Linked DNA regions of Oharaeibacter diazotrophicus. The protein of the gene in region 1 interacts with the protein of each later gene in a pairwise test. Links are inferred from orthologs where the notes say so. Each region holds a gene or a part of one and is shown in the gene's direction. Other genes may lie near its edges.

The links.
Region 2: the proteins of EDD54_RS20500 (region 1) and EDD54_RS16180 interact in binary tests that used the Escherichia coli proteins (3 or more experiments, as listed by UniProt). The link is inferred for Oharaeibacter diazotrophicus from one-to-one orthologs.
Region 3: the proteins of EDD54_RS20500 (region 1) and EDD54_RS08360 interact in binary tests that used the Escherichia coli proteins (3 or more experiments, as listed by UniProt). The link is inferred for Oharaeibacter diazotrophicus from one-to-one orthologs.

Annotation. Positions count from the first base shown.
Region 1 is NZ_SNXY01000011.1:49,435-53,834, reverse strand. Bases 1,423-4,400 are described here. They hold EDD54_RS20500 (glutamate-5-semialdehyde dehydrogenase), read left to right. Parts: upstream 1,423-2,257; coding sequence 2,258-3,544; downstream 3,545-4,400. Other genes in these bases: rsfS (ribosome silencing factor), read left to right, coding at 4,326-4,400; EDD54_RS20495 (nicotinate-nucleotide adenylyltransferase), read left to right, coding at 3,541-4,179; proB (glutamate 5-kinase), read left to right, coding at 1,423-2,214. Outside these bases: GTPase ObgE, read left to right, coding at 5-1,048; more of proB, read left to right, coding at 1,045-1,422. UniProt on the Escherichia coli protein: Catalyzes the NADPH-dependent reduction of L-glutamate 5-phosphate into L-glutamate 5-semialdehyde and phosphate. The product spontaneously undergoes cyclization to form 1-pyrroline-5-carboxylate.
Region 2 is NZ_SNXY01000009.1:243,415-248,031, reverse strand. Bases 1-2,994 are described here. They hold EDD54_RS16180 (LytR/AlgR family response regulator transcription factor), read left to right. Parts: upstream 1-1,101; coding sequence 1,102-1,887; downstream 1,888-2,994. Other genes in these bases: EDD54_RS16175 (hypothetical protein), read left to right, coding at 2,013-2,993; EDD54_RS16185 (sensor histidine kinase), read left to right, coding at 38-1,105. Also shown: EDD54_RS16170 (formate--tetrahydrofolate ligase), read left to right, coding at 3,235-4,617. UniProt on the Escherichia coli protein: Member of the two-component regulatory system BtsS/BtsR, which is part of a nutrient-sensing regulatory network composed of BtsS/BtsR, the low-affinity pyruvate signaling system YpdA/YpdB and their respective target proteins, BtsT and YhjX.
Region 3 is NZ_SNXY01000006.1:1,778,033-1,782,593, reverse strand. What follows is about bases 1-2,938. They hold EDD54_RS08360 (sulfate/molybdate ABC transporter ATP-binding protein), read left to right. Parts: upstream 1-918; coding sequence 919-1,959; downstream 1,960-2,938. Other genes in these bases: EDD54_RS08355 (styrene monooxygenase/indole monooxygenase family protein), read right to left, coding at 2,193-2,938; cysW (sulfate ABC transporter permease subunit CysW), read left to right, coding at 68-904. In the rest of the region: more of EDD54_RS08355, read right to left, coding at 2,939-3,425; EDD54_RS08350 (SDR family oxidoreductase), read right to left, coding at 3,500-4,285; EDD54_RS08345 (flavin reductase family protein), read right to left, coding at 4,346-4,561. UniProt on the Escherichia coli protein: Part of the ABC transporter complex CysAWTP involved in sulfate/thiosulfate import. Responsible for energy coupling to the transport system.

The DNA of each region.
Region 1 (4,400 bases):
TCCCATGAAGTTCCTGGATCAGGCGAAGGTGTACGTGCGGTCCGGCGACGGTGGCGCCGGCAGCGTCTCCTTCCGCCGCGAGAAATTCATCGAATTCGGCGGCCCCGACGGCGGCGACGGCGGCCGCGGCGGCGACGTCTGGATCGAGTGCGTCGACGGTCTCAACACGCTGATCGACTATCGCTACCAGCAGCATTTCAAGGCCCGCACCGGCGGCCACGGCATGGGCCGCAACCGGGCCGGCGGCAAGGGCGAGGACGTCACGCTGCGCGTGCCCGAGGGCACCGAGATCCTCGAGGAGGACGGCGAGACCCTGATCGCCGACCTGACCGAGGTCGGCCAGCGCGTGCTGCTTTGCAAGGGCGGCAACGGCGGCTTCGGCAATGCCTATTTCAAGACCTCCACCAACCAGGCGCCGCGCCGGGCCAACCCGGGCCTGCCCGGCGAGGAGAAGTGGATCTGGCTGCGGCTGAAGCTGATCGCCGACGCCGGCCTCGTCGGCCTGCCCAACGCCGGCAAGTCGACCTTCCTCGCCCGCACCACCGCGGCCAAGCCGAAGATCGCCGACTATCCCTTCACCACGCTGCACCCCGGCCTCGGCGTCGTGCGCGTCGGCACCCGCGAATTCGTGCTCGCCGACATCCCCGGCCTGATCGAGGGCGCCCACGAGGGCACCGGTCTCGGCGACCGCTTCCTCGGCCACGTCGAGCGCTGCGGCGTGCTGCTGCACCTCGTCGACGCCTCCAACGAGGACGTGGTCGAGGCCTACCGCATCGTCCGCGGCGAGCTCGAGGCCTACGGCGGCGGCCTCGACGAGAAGCCGGAGATCGTGGCGCTCTCCAAGTGCGAGCTGGTGCCCGAGGACGAGCTGAAGAAGAAGCTGCAGAAGCTGAAGCGCGCAGCCAAGAAAACGCCGATCGTGCTCTCGGCGGCCACCGGCCAAGGCGTCGACGACGCGCTGAAGCTGATGTGGCGCACCGTCGAGGACAGCCGCGCCGAGGACGACGAGGTCCACCCGAAGGACGCCGAGGAGGACTGGCGGCCATGACCGCGCTCGAACGCCCCGCCGCCGCGGCCCCCTTCGCCGGCCGGCTCGCCGGCTATCGCCGCATCGTCGTCAAGATCGGCTCGGCGCTGCTCGTCGAGGGCCGCTCCGGCGTGCTCCGGCGCGCCTGGATGGAGGCGGTCGCCACCGACGTCGCCCGTCTCGCCGCCGGCGGCGCCGACGTGCTGCTGGTCTCCTCCGGCGCCATCGCCATGGGCCGCGGCGTGCTCGGCCTCCCAGCCGGCAAGCTCCGCCTCGAGGAGAGCCAGGCCGCCGCCGCGGTCGGGCAGATCGCGCTGGCGCGCGCCTGGGCCGAGGTGCTCGGCACCCACGGCATCACCGCCGGACAGATCCTGCTCACCCTCGGCGACACCGAGGAGCGCCGCCGCTACCTCAACGGCCGCGCCACCATCGGCACCCTGCTCGAGAAGCGCGCCGTGCCGGTCATCAACGAGAACGACACCGTCGCCACCACCGAGATCCGCTACGGCGACAACGACCGCCTCGCCGCCCGCGTCGCCACCATGATGGGTGCCGACCTGCTGGTCCTGCTCTCCGACATCGACGGCCTCTACACCGCCCCGCCGAAGGACGACCCGAACGCCACGCTGATCCCGGTGGTCGAGCGCATCACCCCAGAGATCGAGGCGATGGCCGGCGCCGCCGGCTCGGAGCTGTCGCGCGGCGGCATGAAGACCAAGATCGAGGCCGGCAAGATGGCGACCGTCGCCGGCACCGCCATGATCATCGCCTCCGGCAAGGTGGCGAGCCCGCTGGCCCTGATCGACGCCGGCGGCACCCACACCCTGTTCCGCGCCGAGGCCAACCCGGTCACCGCCCGCAAGGCGTGGATCGCCGGCCACCTCGAGCCGCGCGGCACGCTGACCGTCGACGCCGGCGCCGTCCGCGCCCTCGGTCAGGGCCGCAGCCTGCTGCCGGCCGGCGTCACCGCGGTTTCGGGTCGCTTCGGCCGCGGCGACGCCGTACGGGTGGTCGACGCCGCCGGCATCGAGGTCGCGCGCGGCCTCGTCGCCTACGACGACGGCGACGCCGACCGCATCCGCGGCCGCAACTCCGCGGCGATCGAGGACATCCTCGGCATCGCCGGCCGCACCGAGATGATCCACCGCGACGACCTCGTCCTGAAGGGCGAGGTCGGCGGGACCTGACGGCCCCGCCGGGCTGCCCCCGACCACACCGGACCGACGCGCCATGCTGCACACCGCCGCCCCCACCGCCGACGACCTCGCGCACGAGATGCTCGCCCTCGGCCGGCGCGCCCGCGCCGCCGCCCGGCGGCTCGCGACGGCGACCGCCGCCGAGAAGCGCGCCGCGCTCGCCGCCATGGCCGCCGCGGTGCGCGCCCACGTCGCCGAGATCCTCGCCGCCAACGCCATCGACGTCGCCGAGATGAAGGTCAACGGCCAGACCGCCGCCTTCCTCGACCGCGGCACCCTGACCGAGCCGCGCGTCGAGGCGATCGCCGCCGCCCTCGACGAGATCGCCGCCCTGCCCGATCCGGTCGGCAAGGTGCTCGCCGCCTGGGACCGCCCCAACGGCCTGCACATCGAGCGGGTGGCGACGCCGCTCGGCGTGATCGGCATCATCTACGAGAGCCGGCCCAACGTGACCGCCGACGCCGGCGCGCTCGCGCTGATGGCCGGCAACGCCGCGATCCTGCGCTGCGGCTCCGACAGCTACGCCTCCTCCGAGGCGATCCTGACCGCGCTGCGCGAAGGTCTCTCCGCCGCCGGCCTGCCCGAGGACGCGATCCAGCTGGTGCCGACCCGCGACCGCGCCGCCGTCGGCATGCTGCTCGGCGGCCTCGGCGGCACCGTCGACGTGATCGTGCCGCGCGGCGGCAAGAGCCTGGTCGCGCGCGTGCAGGCCGAGGCGCGGGTGCCGGTGTTCGCCCATCTCGAGGGCATCTGCCACGTCTACGTCGACAAGGCCGCCGACCTCGACATGGCGATCGCCATCGCCGTCAACGCCAAGCTGCGCCGCACCGGCGTCTGCGGCTCGGCCGAGACGCTGCTGGTCGACCGCGCGGTCGCCGCCACCCACCTCGCACCGATCCTCGACGCCCTCGCCGCCCGCGGTTGCGCCATCCGCGGCAGCGACGAGGTGGTCGCGCTCTGGCCCGCCGCGACGCCGGCGAGCGAGGAGGACTGGCGCACCGAGTATCTCGACGCGATCATCTCGGTGACGCTGGTCGACGGTGTCGAGGCGGCGATCGAACACGTCGAGACCTACGGCTCGCACCACACCGAGGCGATCGTCACCGCCGACCCCGACACCGCCGAGCGCTTCCTGAACGGCATCGATTCGGCGATCGTGCTCCACAACGCCTCGACCCAGTTCGCCGACGGCGGCGAGTTCGGCATGGGCGCCGAGATCGGCATCGCCACCGGCAAGATGCACGCGCGCGGGCCGGTCGGCGTCGAGCAACTGACCTCGTTCAAGTACCGCGTCCGCGGCAACGGCCAGCTGCGTCCGTGACGTCGGCCCGTCCGCGACTGCCGCCGGCCTTCCCCGGCGAGACGGTCGGACTGTTCGGCGGATCCTTCGACCCGCCGCACGCCGGCCACCGCCACGCGGCCGACATGGCGCTCGCCCGGCTCGGGCTCGACCGGATCTGGTGGTTGGTCACCCCCGGCAACCCGCTGAAGGACACCGGCGCGCTGCCGCCGATCGCCGAGCGGCTCGCCGCCGTCGTCAAGGTCGCCGGCCGCGGCCGCGCCGTCGTCACCGACCTCGAGGCCCGTCTCGGCACCCGCTACACCGTCGACCTCCTGCGCCGGCTGACCCGGCTCTATCCCGCCGTCCGCTTCGTGCTGGTGATCGGTGCCGACAACTGGGCCGGCTTCCACCGCTGGGGCGGCTGGCGCGAGATCGCCGCCCTGGTGCCGGTGGCGGTGATCGACCGGCCCGGCTCGACCTTCCGGGCGCTGTCGGGCCGGGCGGCGCGCAGCTTCGCCGCCGCCCGCCTGCGCGAACGCGACGCCGCCCGGCTCGCCCGGCACGCGCCGCCGGCCTGGGTGTTCCTCACCGGAGCACGCGTGCCGCTGTCCTCGACCATGCTGCGTGCACGCCTTGCGCGATTCGCGGCCCTCCCGCGCGAGGACGCGTCTTGAAAACGTCGCCCGACGGGCCCAATGTAGTCTGGCGGGGCGAAGTCCCCGCGGCATCGGGGACGCTGCAGGATTCCACCGCCGGCTACCGGCACCCGGAAGCGCATGACGACCGACACCGGACCGAACACGAGGTATTCCCCCTGAACATGGCACTCTCTTCCGAGGGCGCGGCCTTCCGCGCTCCTCAGTCCCCGGCCGTGACCGGCGTCGACGCCGCCGCG
Region 2 (4,617 bases), on another replicon or contig:
GACCTGGACGGGCGGGGGCGGCAGGATGGCGAGGGCCATGGAAATCGACGGTCCGGGAGATTCGTCGCGCGAGTTCCGCCGCGCGGCGCTCGGACTCGGGCTCGTCTACTGGGCGGGCGTGTTCGTGAGCTCCAGCTTCCTCTGGGGTCTCGCCGGAACCGATCCGATCACCTCGGCTCCGGGCAAGCTCGCCTACATGGCGCTCTGCTCCGGCGTCACCACGGTGATCGCGCTGGTGCTGATGCGGGTGACGACGCTCTCCTTCCCCGCCAAGGCGGCCCTCTGCTTCGTGCTGGCGCACCTCGCCGGTCCGGTCGGGGTCGCGATCAACTTCGGGATCTACGTGGTTTGCGTGTGGCCGCAGCCGGTGGTCTTCGACCTCCACGCAGCCGCCCTCGACATGGTCGACACCACCGCGGGCTTCTTCGGCTGGGCCTGCCTGTTCATGGCGCTGCTCTACAGCTTCGAGGTGCGCGACCGCGAGCGGCGCCTCGCCGCCGTGCGCGAGGAGGCGCTGGCGGCGCAGATGCGCGCGCTGCGCTACCAGGTAAACCCGCACTTCCTGTTCAACACCCTGAACTCGATCGCCGGCCTGGTCGAGGAGGGTGCCGCCGAGCGTGCCGGCCGGATGGTGATGTCGCTGTCGACCTTCCTGCGCACGACGCTCGCGGTCGACCCGTTCGACGACGTGCCGCTCGCCGACGAGATCGCGCTCCAGGCCGGCTATCTCGCGATCGAGCGCGAGCGCTTCTCCGACCGCCTCCGCCTCGGCGTCGACGCTCCGCCCGACCTGATGGACGCGCTGGTGCCCAGCCTGATCCTGCAGCCGCTGGTCGAGAACGCGGTCAAGCACGGCGTCGGCGCCACCGCCGGCTCGGTCGAGATCGCGCTCGCGGCGCGCCGCTCCGCCGGCCGGCTGCAGTTGATCGTCGAGAACGACATGCCCGCGGCCCCCTGCGACGCGCCGCCCGGCATCGGCCTCGGGCTGCGCAACGTCGCCGACCGGCTGGCGGCGCGCTTTCCGGGCGATGCCGCCTTCAGCGCCGGACCGGTGGCGCCCGGCCGCTGGCGCGCCGTCGTCGACCTGCCGTGGCGGGCGGCATGACCGGCCTCTCGGTCCTCGTCGTCGACGACGAGCCGCTCGCCCGTCGCCGCCTGATCCGCCTCGCCGGCGCGCTCGCCTGGGTCGGCCGGATCGCCGAGGCCGGCGACGTCGCCGGCGCGCTCCGCTCCCTCGCGGACGAGCCGGCCGACGTGCTGCTGCTCGACGTCCAGATGCCCGGCGGCGACGGCTTCGACCTGCTCGCCCGGCTGCCCGCGGGGATCGCCCCGGCCGTCGTGTTCGTCACCGCCTTCGACCACCACGCGCTGCGCGCCTTCGAGGCCGCCGCGGTCGACTACGTCACCAAGCCGGTCGAGCCGGCGCGCCTCCGCGTCGCGATGGAGCGCGCCCGCGCCGCCGTCGCCGCCCGTGGCCATGCCGAGCGCGTCGCCGAACTGCAGGAGACCGTGGCGACGCTGCGCCGGGCGGTCGGCGCCCGCGAGCGTCGCAGCCGCGACCTCTGGGTCCGCGTCGGCGCAGACCACGTCCGCCTCGCCGCCGAGGCGATCCTGCGCATCCAAGCGGAGCGCGACTACGTCCGCATCCACGTCCGCGGCGCCGACTACCTCCACCACGAGAGCCTCGCGGCGCTGGGGGAGCGGCTCGACCCCGCCGAGTTCCTGCGCATCCACCGCGGCACCATCGTCCGCCGCGACGCCGTGGCGCGCATCCGGACCGGCGCCTATTCGGCGCTGATCGCCGTGCTCGCCGACGGCACCGAGCTCAAGGTCGGCCGCACCTACGCCGCCGCCGTGCGTGCCGCGCTGTCCCGTCCCGGATGCTGAGAGGCTTCGGCCGCATCGGTGTCCCCGGTACGCCGCCGCGCTGCCGGCAGGGCCGCCGCCGCCGCTAGTCTCCCCGCCACGCCGGCCGCGCCCCCCGCCGCCGGTCCGTCCATTGGGGAGTTTCCATGATGCGATCGATCATCCGGGCCGTCGTCCTCGCCGCGCCCATCGCTGCCGCGACGCCCGCCGCGGCGGACGGCACCGTGCATCTCGAGGGCGCGGTGCCGCGGATCGAGGCCGGCAACCGTCTGGTGCTCGACAACGTCCGCATCACCGGTTCCGGCTACTCGATCGCCGATTCCTGGCGCCTGACCTACGCCTTCGACGGCGCGACGCGCGACCTGAAGCTCGCGGCCACGGCCAAGTTCGCGAACGTCGGCCTCGTCAGCGAATGGCTGTTCGCCCGCAACGTCACGGTGCCGCAGCCGAACTTCAAGGTCGACGGCGTCGCCTATCCCTCGGGCACCCAGTTCACCTTGCCCGCGATGGCGATCAAGCCGTTGGTCGCGACCTACTCGCTGCAGCCCGGCCACGTGATGTCCTGGCGCGTCAGCCTCGCCTCGACGGAGTTCGACTTCGAGTTCCGCGACCCCTCCGGCAAGCCGCTCCTGAAGATGCGCTCGGCGGCCAATGCCAACATCGTCACCGAGCCGGTGCCGATCCTGAAGGCCGGCACCTACCGGCTCGTCGTCAAGCCCGTCGGCGCGCCGAGCATGACCATCCGCCTGATGTCCTTCAACGCCAACAATCGGCCGCTGAAGACCGTGGTCGACGGTTCGGCGATCAGCGAGGACTTCGTCGTCAACATCCGCGACTACGCCAAGTTCAGAGTCTATCTCGACAAGGGCCGGACGCTGCGGATGACCAAACCCTTCACCGACGTCACCATCCGCCTCGTCGACGTCTACGGCCGCCGACTCGCCTCCTACACCGGCCTGCCGATGATCTACGATTCCAAGGCGGCCGGCTGGTACACCGTGTTCGTCTACAACGAACGCGGCTGGGGCGCGCGCTACGACGGCACCGTCCAGGTGGCGCAGACGCCTGCGGCGCGCGTCAAGGACGACGCCGTCGCGGTTCCCGCCGCGGCCGTGGCGGCGCGCTGACGGCCGCGGTCGCGACCAAACGTCCTAGCGGCGGCCCGGGCCCGGAACGGCGCGCGGCCGCCGCCCGCACGAATCCACGGACGCGCGGGTTCGCTTAGAAAAATCGAAATCGCCCGATAGAAATTCTGTCGGCCGGCAGGCTATCGCTCGTATCGGTGCTGCGTCACGCTGGATCCATCGGGATCCGCGCGCCCCTCGAAGGGCAGGCGCGGAACGGAGGAATGCCGGGAGCACGCATGCCATGCTGAGCGACATCGAGATCGCACGCGCCGCAACGATGAAGCCGATCGGCGCGGTCGCCGAACGACTGGGGATTCCGGGCGACGCCCTGGTGCCCTACGGCAAGCACATCGCCAAGATCGACCACGCCTTCATCCGTTCCGTCCAGGACCGGCCGCGCGGCAAGCTGGTGCTCGTCACTGCGATCACCCCGACGCCGGCCGGCGAGGGCAAGACCACCACCACGGTCGGCCTCGGCGACGCGCTGAACCGGATCGGCCGCAAGGCGGCGATCTGCCTGCGCGAGCCCTCGCTCGGCCCCTGCTTCGGCGTCAAGGGCGGCGCGGCCGGCGGCGGTTACAGCCAGGTCGTGCCGATGGAGGAGATCAACCTCCACTTCACCGGCGACTTCCACGCGATCACCTCGGCGCACAACCTCCTGTCCGCCATGATCGACAACCACGTCTACTGGGGCAACGAGCCGAAGATCGACGGCCGCCGCCTGACGTGGCGCCGCGTGCTCGACATGAACGACCGCATGCTGCGCAACCAGCTCAACGGCCTCGGCGGCACCACCAACGGCTTCCCCAAGGAGGACGGCTTCGACATTACCGTCGCCTCCGAGGTGATGGCGGTGTTCTGCCTGTCGAAGGACCTGAAGGATCTCGAGGCGCGGCTGTCGCGCATGGTGATCGGCGAGACCGACAAGAAGGAGTTCCTGACCGCCGCCGCCGTCGGCGCCCCCGGCGCCATGGCGGTGCTCCTCAAGGACGCGCTGCAGCCGAACCTCGTGCAGACGCTCGAGGGCAACCCGGCCTTCGTCCACGGCGGCCCGTTCGCCAACATCGCCCACGGCTGCAACTCGGTGATCGCCACCGAGACGGCGCTGCGCCTCGCCGACGTGGTCGTGACCGAGGCCGGCTTCGGCGCCGACCTCGGCGCCGAGAAGTTCATGGACATCAAGTGCCGCATGACCGGCCTCGCGCCGGACGCGGCGGTGATCGTCGCCACCATCCGCGCCCTCAAGATGCACGGCGGCGTCGCCAAGGAGGATCTCTCCAAGGAGAACACCGCGGCCCTCGAGGTCGGCTTCGCCAACCTCGCCCGCCACATCGAGAACGTCGCCAAGTTCGGCGTCGAGGCGGTGGTCGGCATCAACCGCTTCGCCTCCGACACCGACGCCGAGGTCTCGACGCTGCTGGCGCTCTGCGAGCGCGCCGGCGCCAAGGCGGTGATGTGCACCCACTTCGCCGAGGGCGGCAAGGGTGCCGAGGCGCTCGCCCACGAGGTCGCCGCGATCCTCGACGCGCCGCGCCGCGCCCAGTTCCGCACGCTCTACCCGGACGAGATGCCTCTGCTCGACAAGGTCGCGACCATCGCCCGCGAGATCTATCGCGCCGCCGGC
Region 3 (4,561 bases), on another replicon or contig:
GGCCGTGCCGCCGCCCGCGCGCACCGCCGCCGCCCCCGTCCGGGTCGCCCGCCGCCCGGCGCCACGCCTGCCGACCGAGGAGGCGCCGTGGGTCCGGCGCACGCTGATCCTCGTCGCGGTGGCGCTGCTGGCGCTGTTCCTGCTGCTGCCGCTGGTCGCGGTGTTCGCCGAGGCGCTGCGCCGCGGCCTCGGCCCGGTGGTCGAGGCGCTGACCGACCCCGACGCGCTCGCCGCGATCCGGCTGACGCTGCTGGTCGCCGCGATCGCGGTGCCGGCCAACCTCGTGTTCGGCGTCGCCGCCGCCTGGGCGGTCGCCAAGTACGAGTTCCGCGGCAAGGCCTTCCTGATCACCCTGATCGACCTGCCGTTCTCGGTGTCGCCGGTGGTCGCCGGCCTCGTCTACGTGCTGCTCTACTCCACCACCCACGGCTGGTTCGGGCCGATCCTCAACGCCGCCGGCCTGCAGGTGGTGTTCGCCGTGCCCGGCATCGTGCTGGCGACGATCTTCGTCACCTTCCCGTTCGTGGCGCGCGAGCTGATCCCGCTGATGGAGGAGCAGGGCACCACCGACGAGGAGGCCGCGCTGTCGCTCGGCGCCTCGGGCCTGCGCACCTTCCTCACCGTGACACTGCCCAACGTGAAATGGGCGCTGCTCTACGGCGTGCTGCTCTGCAACGCCCGCGCCATGGGCGAGTTCGGCGCGGTGTCGGTGGTGTCCGGCCACATCCGCGGCCTGACCAACACGATGCCGCTGCACGTGGAAATCCTCTACAACGAGTACCAGTTCGTCGGCGCCTTCGCGGTCGCCGCGGTGCTGGCGCTGCTCGCCCTCCTCACCCTCGGCCTGAAGACGCTGCTCGAGGTCCGCTTCGCGGACGAACTCGCGGCCGGCCGCCGCCACTGACGGGAGCCCTTTCGATGAAGCTCGACCTCCGCTCGATCGCCAAGGACTTCGGATCCGCCGCCGCGCTGCACTCGGTCGACCTCGAGGTCGCATCCGGGGAGCTGCTGGCGCTGCTCGGCCCGTCCGGTTCGGGCAAGACCACGCTGCTGCGCATCATCGCCGGGCTCGACTTCCCGACCCGCGGCCAGGTGCTGTTCGGCGGTGTCGACGCCAGCCTGAAGACGGTGCGCGAGCGCAACGTCGGCTTCGTGTTCCAGCACTACGCCCTGTTCAAGCACATGACGGTGGCCGACAACGTCGGCTTCGGCCTGCGCGCCCGCCCGCGCGCGACCCGGCCGGCGGAGGCCGAGATCGCCAAGCGCGTCGCGACGCTGCTCGACCTCGTCCAGCTCGGCGAGTTCGGCAAGCGCTACCCGACCCAGCTCTCCGGCGGCCAGCGCCAGCGCGTCGCGCTCGCCCGGGCGCTCGCGATCGAGCCGCAGGTGCTGCTGCTCGACGAACCGTTCGGCGCGCTCGACGCCAAGGTGCGCAAGGAACTCCGGCGCTGGCTGCGCGAGCTCCACGACAAGACCGGCCACACCACGGTGTTCGTCACCCACGACCAGGAGGAGGCGCTCGACCTCGCCGACCGCGTGGTGGTGATGTCGAACGGCCGCATCGAGCAGATCGGCAGCCCCGAGGACGTGTACGACCGCCCGGCCAGCCCGTTCGTGTTCGACTTCATCGGCGAGGCGGCGCGGATTCCGGTGGAGATCCGCGGCGGCGTCGCCCGGCTCGGCACCAACCCGGTGCCGCTGGCGCCGGGGGTGCGGGCCGCCGACGGCCGCGGGCTGCTCTACGTGCGCCCGGAGAACGTCGCCTTCGCCCGCGAGGGCGAGGGCCTGCCGGGCACGGTGGTGTCGCTGCACCGGTCGGGATCGTCGCGCCGGGTCGCGGTGCGGCTCGACGGGGCGGAGGCCGACCTCGAGGCCGTCGCCCCGGCCGGCTTCACCCCGCCGGCGGTGGGGACGCGGACGTTCCTGCGGCTCGACCGCGCGGGGCTGTTCGCGGCCTGAGGGGGCGGGGCCGGGGGCGTCGGGTGTCGGCGCTCCACAATTCTACCCTCCCCCTTGCGGGGAGGGTCGACGGCCGAAGGTCGGCGGGGTGGGGTGGCTTCCACCGCCGCAACGCAACATGCCGCGTCGAGCCCGTAGCCGGCGACCCTCCCCGGCGCTTTGCGCCGACCCTCCCGCAAGGGGAGGGTCAAAGCAGCGGTGCCGGGCCGGGGCGCCGCCGCCCTACGCCACCTTCACGCCGCGAGCTGGCCGAGGTATCGGTCGGCTTCCTCGGGGACGGCGAACCAGGGGAAGAGGTCGCGCGGTTCGTCGAAGCCGTTGGCGATGCGGCGGGCGAGGGCGGGGTGGGCCTGGGCGCTGCCCATGATCCGGAGCACGTGCGGCGGCGGGGGCTGCAGGAGCGCGTTGGTCCAGCCGACCACGAACTGCGCGTAGGCCCAATAGGCGTCGAAGGTCGCCTGCATGAAGGCGGCGTCGAACGGGCGGTCGCCGTGGGCGAGGATGGCGTCGAGGTAGATCTTGGCGGCCTTCGACGCGTTGTTGGAGCCCTGGCCGGTGATCGGGTCGTTGAGGCAGACCGCGTCGGCGAGGCCGAGCACGACCGCGCCCGAGGGCAGCCGGCCCACCGGTTCGCGCACCGTGGGCGCGAAGGCGCCGGCGAGGATGCCGTTGTCGTCGGTGAGCTCGATGGCGCGGCAGCGCTCGGCTTCCCACGGCAGGAAGGTTTCGAGGATCCGCTTGGAGGTCGCCAGATGCTCGGCCGGCGAACGGACGTCGCGCCAGCAGTCCATCGGGCCGCCGGGCAGGCCCTCGAACACCATGATCTCGCAAGGGCCGGACGTCGTCAGCGCCGGGAAGACGAAATACTCGCCGACGCCGGGGATCAGGTTGAAGCAGACCGCCGAGTGCTCCGGCCGCGGCGTCATGCCGGTGACGTAGGTGAGGGCCAGGGCGCGCTGCGGCCGGTCGAACGGCGACTTGCCGGCGTCGCGCGGGAACAGACGGGCGATGTCGCCCTTGCCGGCGGCGACGATCACGAGGTCGCTGTCGCGGGCGTAGGCCTCGAGGTCGGGAATGCCGGCCTCGGCGATGTCGAGCCGGCCGCCGCGGCGCTCGAACTCGGCCATCCAGGCGGGGATCTTGACGCGCTGGTCGACGCTACGGGCGGGGCGGTCGAGCTTGCCGTTCCAGTCGATCGCCTTGCCGGCGCCGTCGGGCGCGGGGACGCAGAAGTTGATGCTGTCGACGGTCGGGCAGGTGTCGGTCCAGAAGTCGAGGCCGACGGCCGCCTCGTTGACGAGCGCCTCGCCGAACATGCACTGGCTGGACAGGACGCGGCCGCCGTGGATCTCCTCGGCGGTACGGTTCTGGACGATGCGGACGTCGTGGCCGGCGTCGAGCAGGCCGCAGCCGAGCTGGAGCCCGGACTGGCCGCCGCCGACGATGGTGAAGCTGCGCTTGGTCATCGGGGTGTCCCTGGTTCTCTGGAAGAGGCCGACGCGGGCGGTTCTGGCGCGCCCGTCGCGGCGGAAGGGGTGGTTCACTCCATCAGGAGCGGGATGGCCGGGTCGGCGCGCTCGGGGCCCATGGCGCCGTAGCCGCCGTCGACCGCGAGGTCGGTGCCGGTGACGAAGGAAGCGGCGTCGGAGAGCAGGAAGGCGACGGCCTCGCCGACCTCGGCGGGATCGCCGGCGCGGCCGAGGAGGTGGAAGGGCTTCGCCACGGCGTCGGCCTTCTCGCGGCGGTCGTTGGTCAGCTGGCGCATGATGTTGGACCAGGTCCAGCCCGGCGACACCGCGTTGACGCGGATGCCGTCGGGGGCGAGGTCCATGGCCTGGTTGCGGGTGAGTTGGAGGATCGCCGCCTTCGAGACCGGGTAGACCCAGCGGCCGATCTGGGCGACGCGCGCCGAGATCGAGCCGAAGTTGACGATGGCGCCGCGGTTCGCCTTCAGATGCGGCCGGGCCGCCTGCATCAACATCACCGAGCCGACGATGTTGACGTCGAGCGCCTTCAGCCAATCGGCGCGGCTGGTGTCGGCGCCGTCGTCGAGATAGGTGCAGGCGACGTTGACGAGATGGTCGAGCCGGCCGGTCGCCTCGACGGTGGCGGCGACGAGGGCGGCGACGTCGGCGTCGGAGGTGACGTCGCAGGCGAGGAAGCGGGCGCCGCGGCCGATCCTCGCCGCGGCGGCCTCGCCGGCGGCGACGTCGACGTCGGCGATCACGACATTGGTGCCGTAGCCGGCGAGCGTGGCGCCGACGGCCTCGCCGATCAACGTGGCGCCGCCCGATACGATCGCCGTTCTGCCCTCGAGTCCGCGCATGTCAGATCCTCCCGTCCCGATCCGGAATGCCCCGATGGTCGGGGCGCCCGCGGCGTCCCGCTATCCGCGCGGCGAGTCCGGCTGTCCGGATCCGGCGTCGACGTCGGCATCGGCGACGCCGGCGAAGCGGCCGTCGACGTAGACGAGCGGCGCGAGCCCGGCCGGGCCGAGGACGGTGCCGACGACGGCGCCGAACAGGACGACGTGGGTGGCGAATTCGACCGCCTTCTCGAGCCGGCATTCGAAGGCGGCGACGGCGCCGGCGAGCCGCGGCGC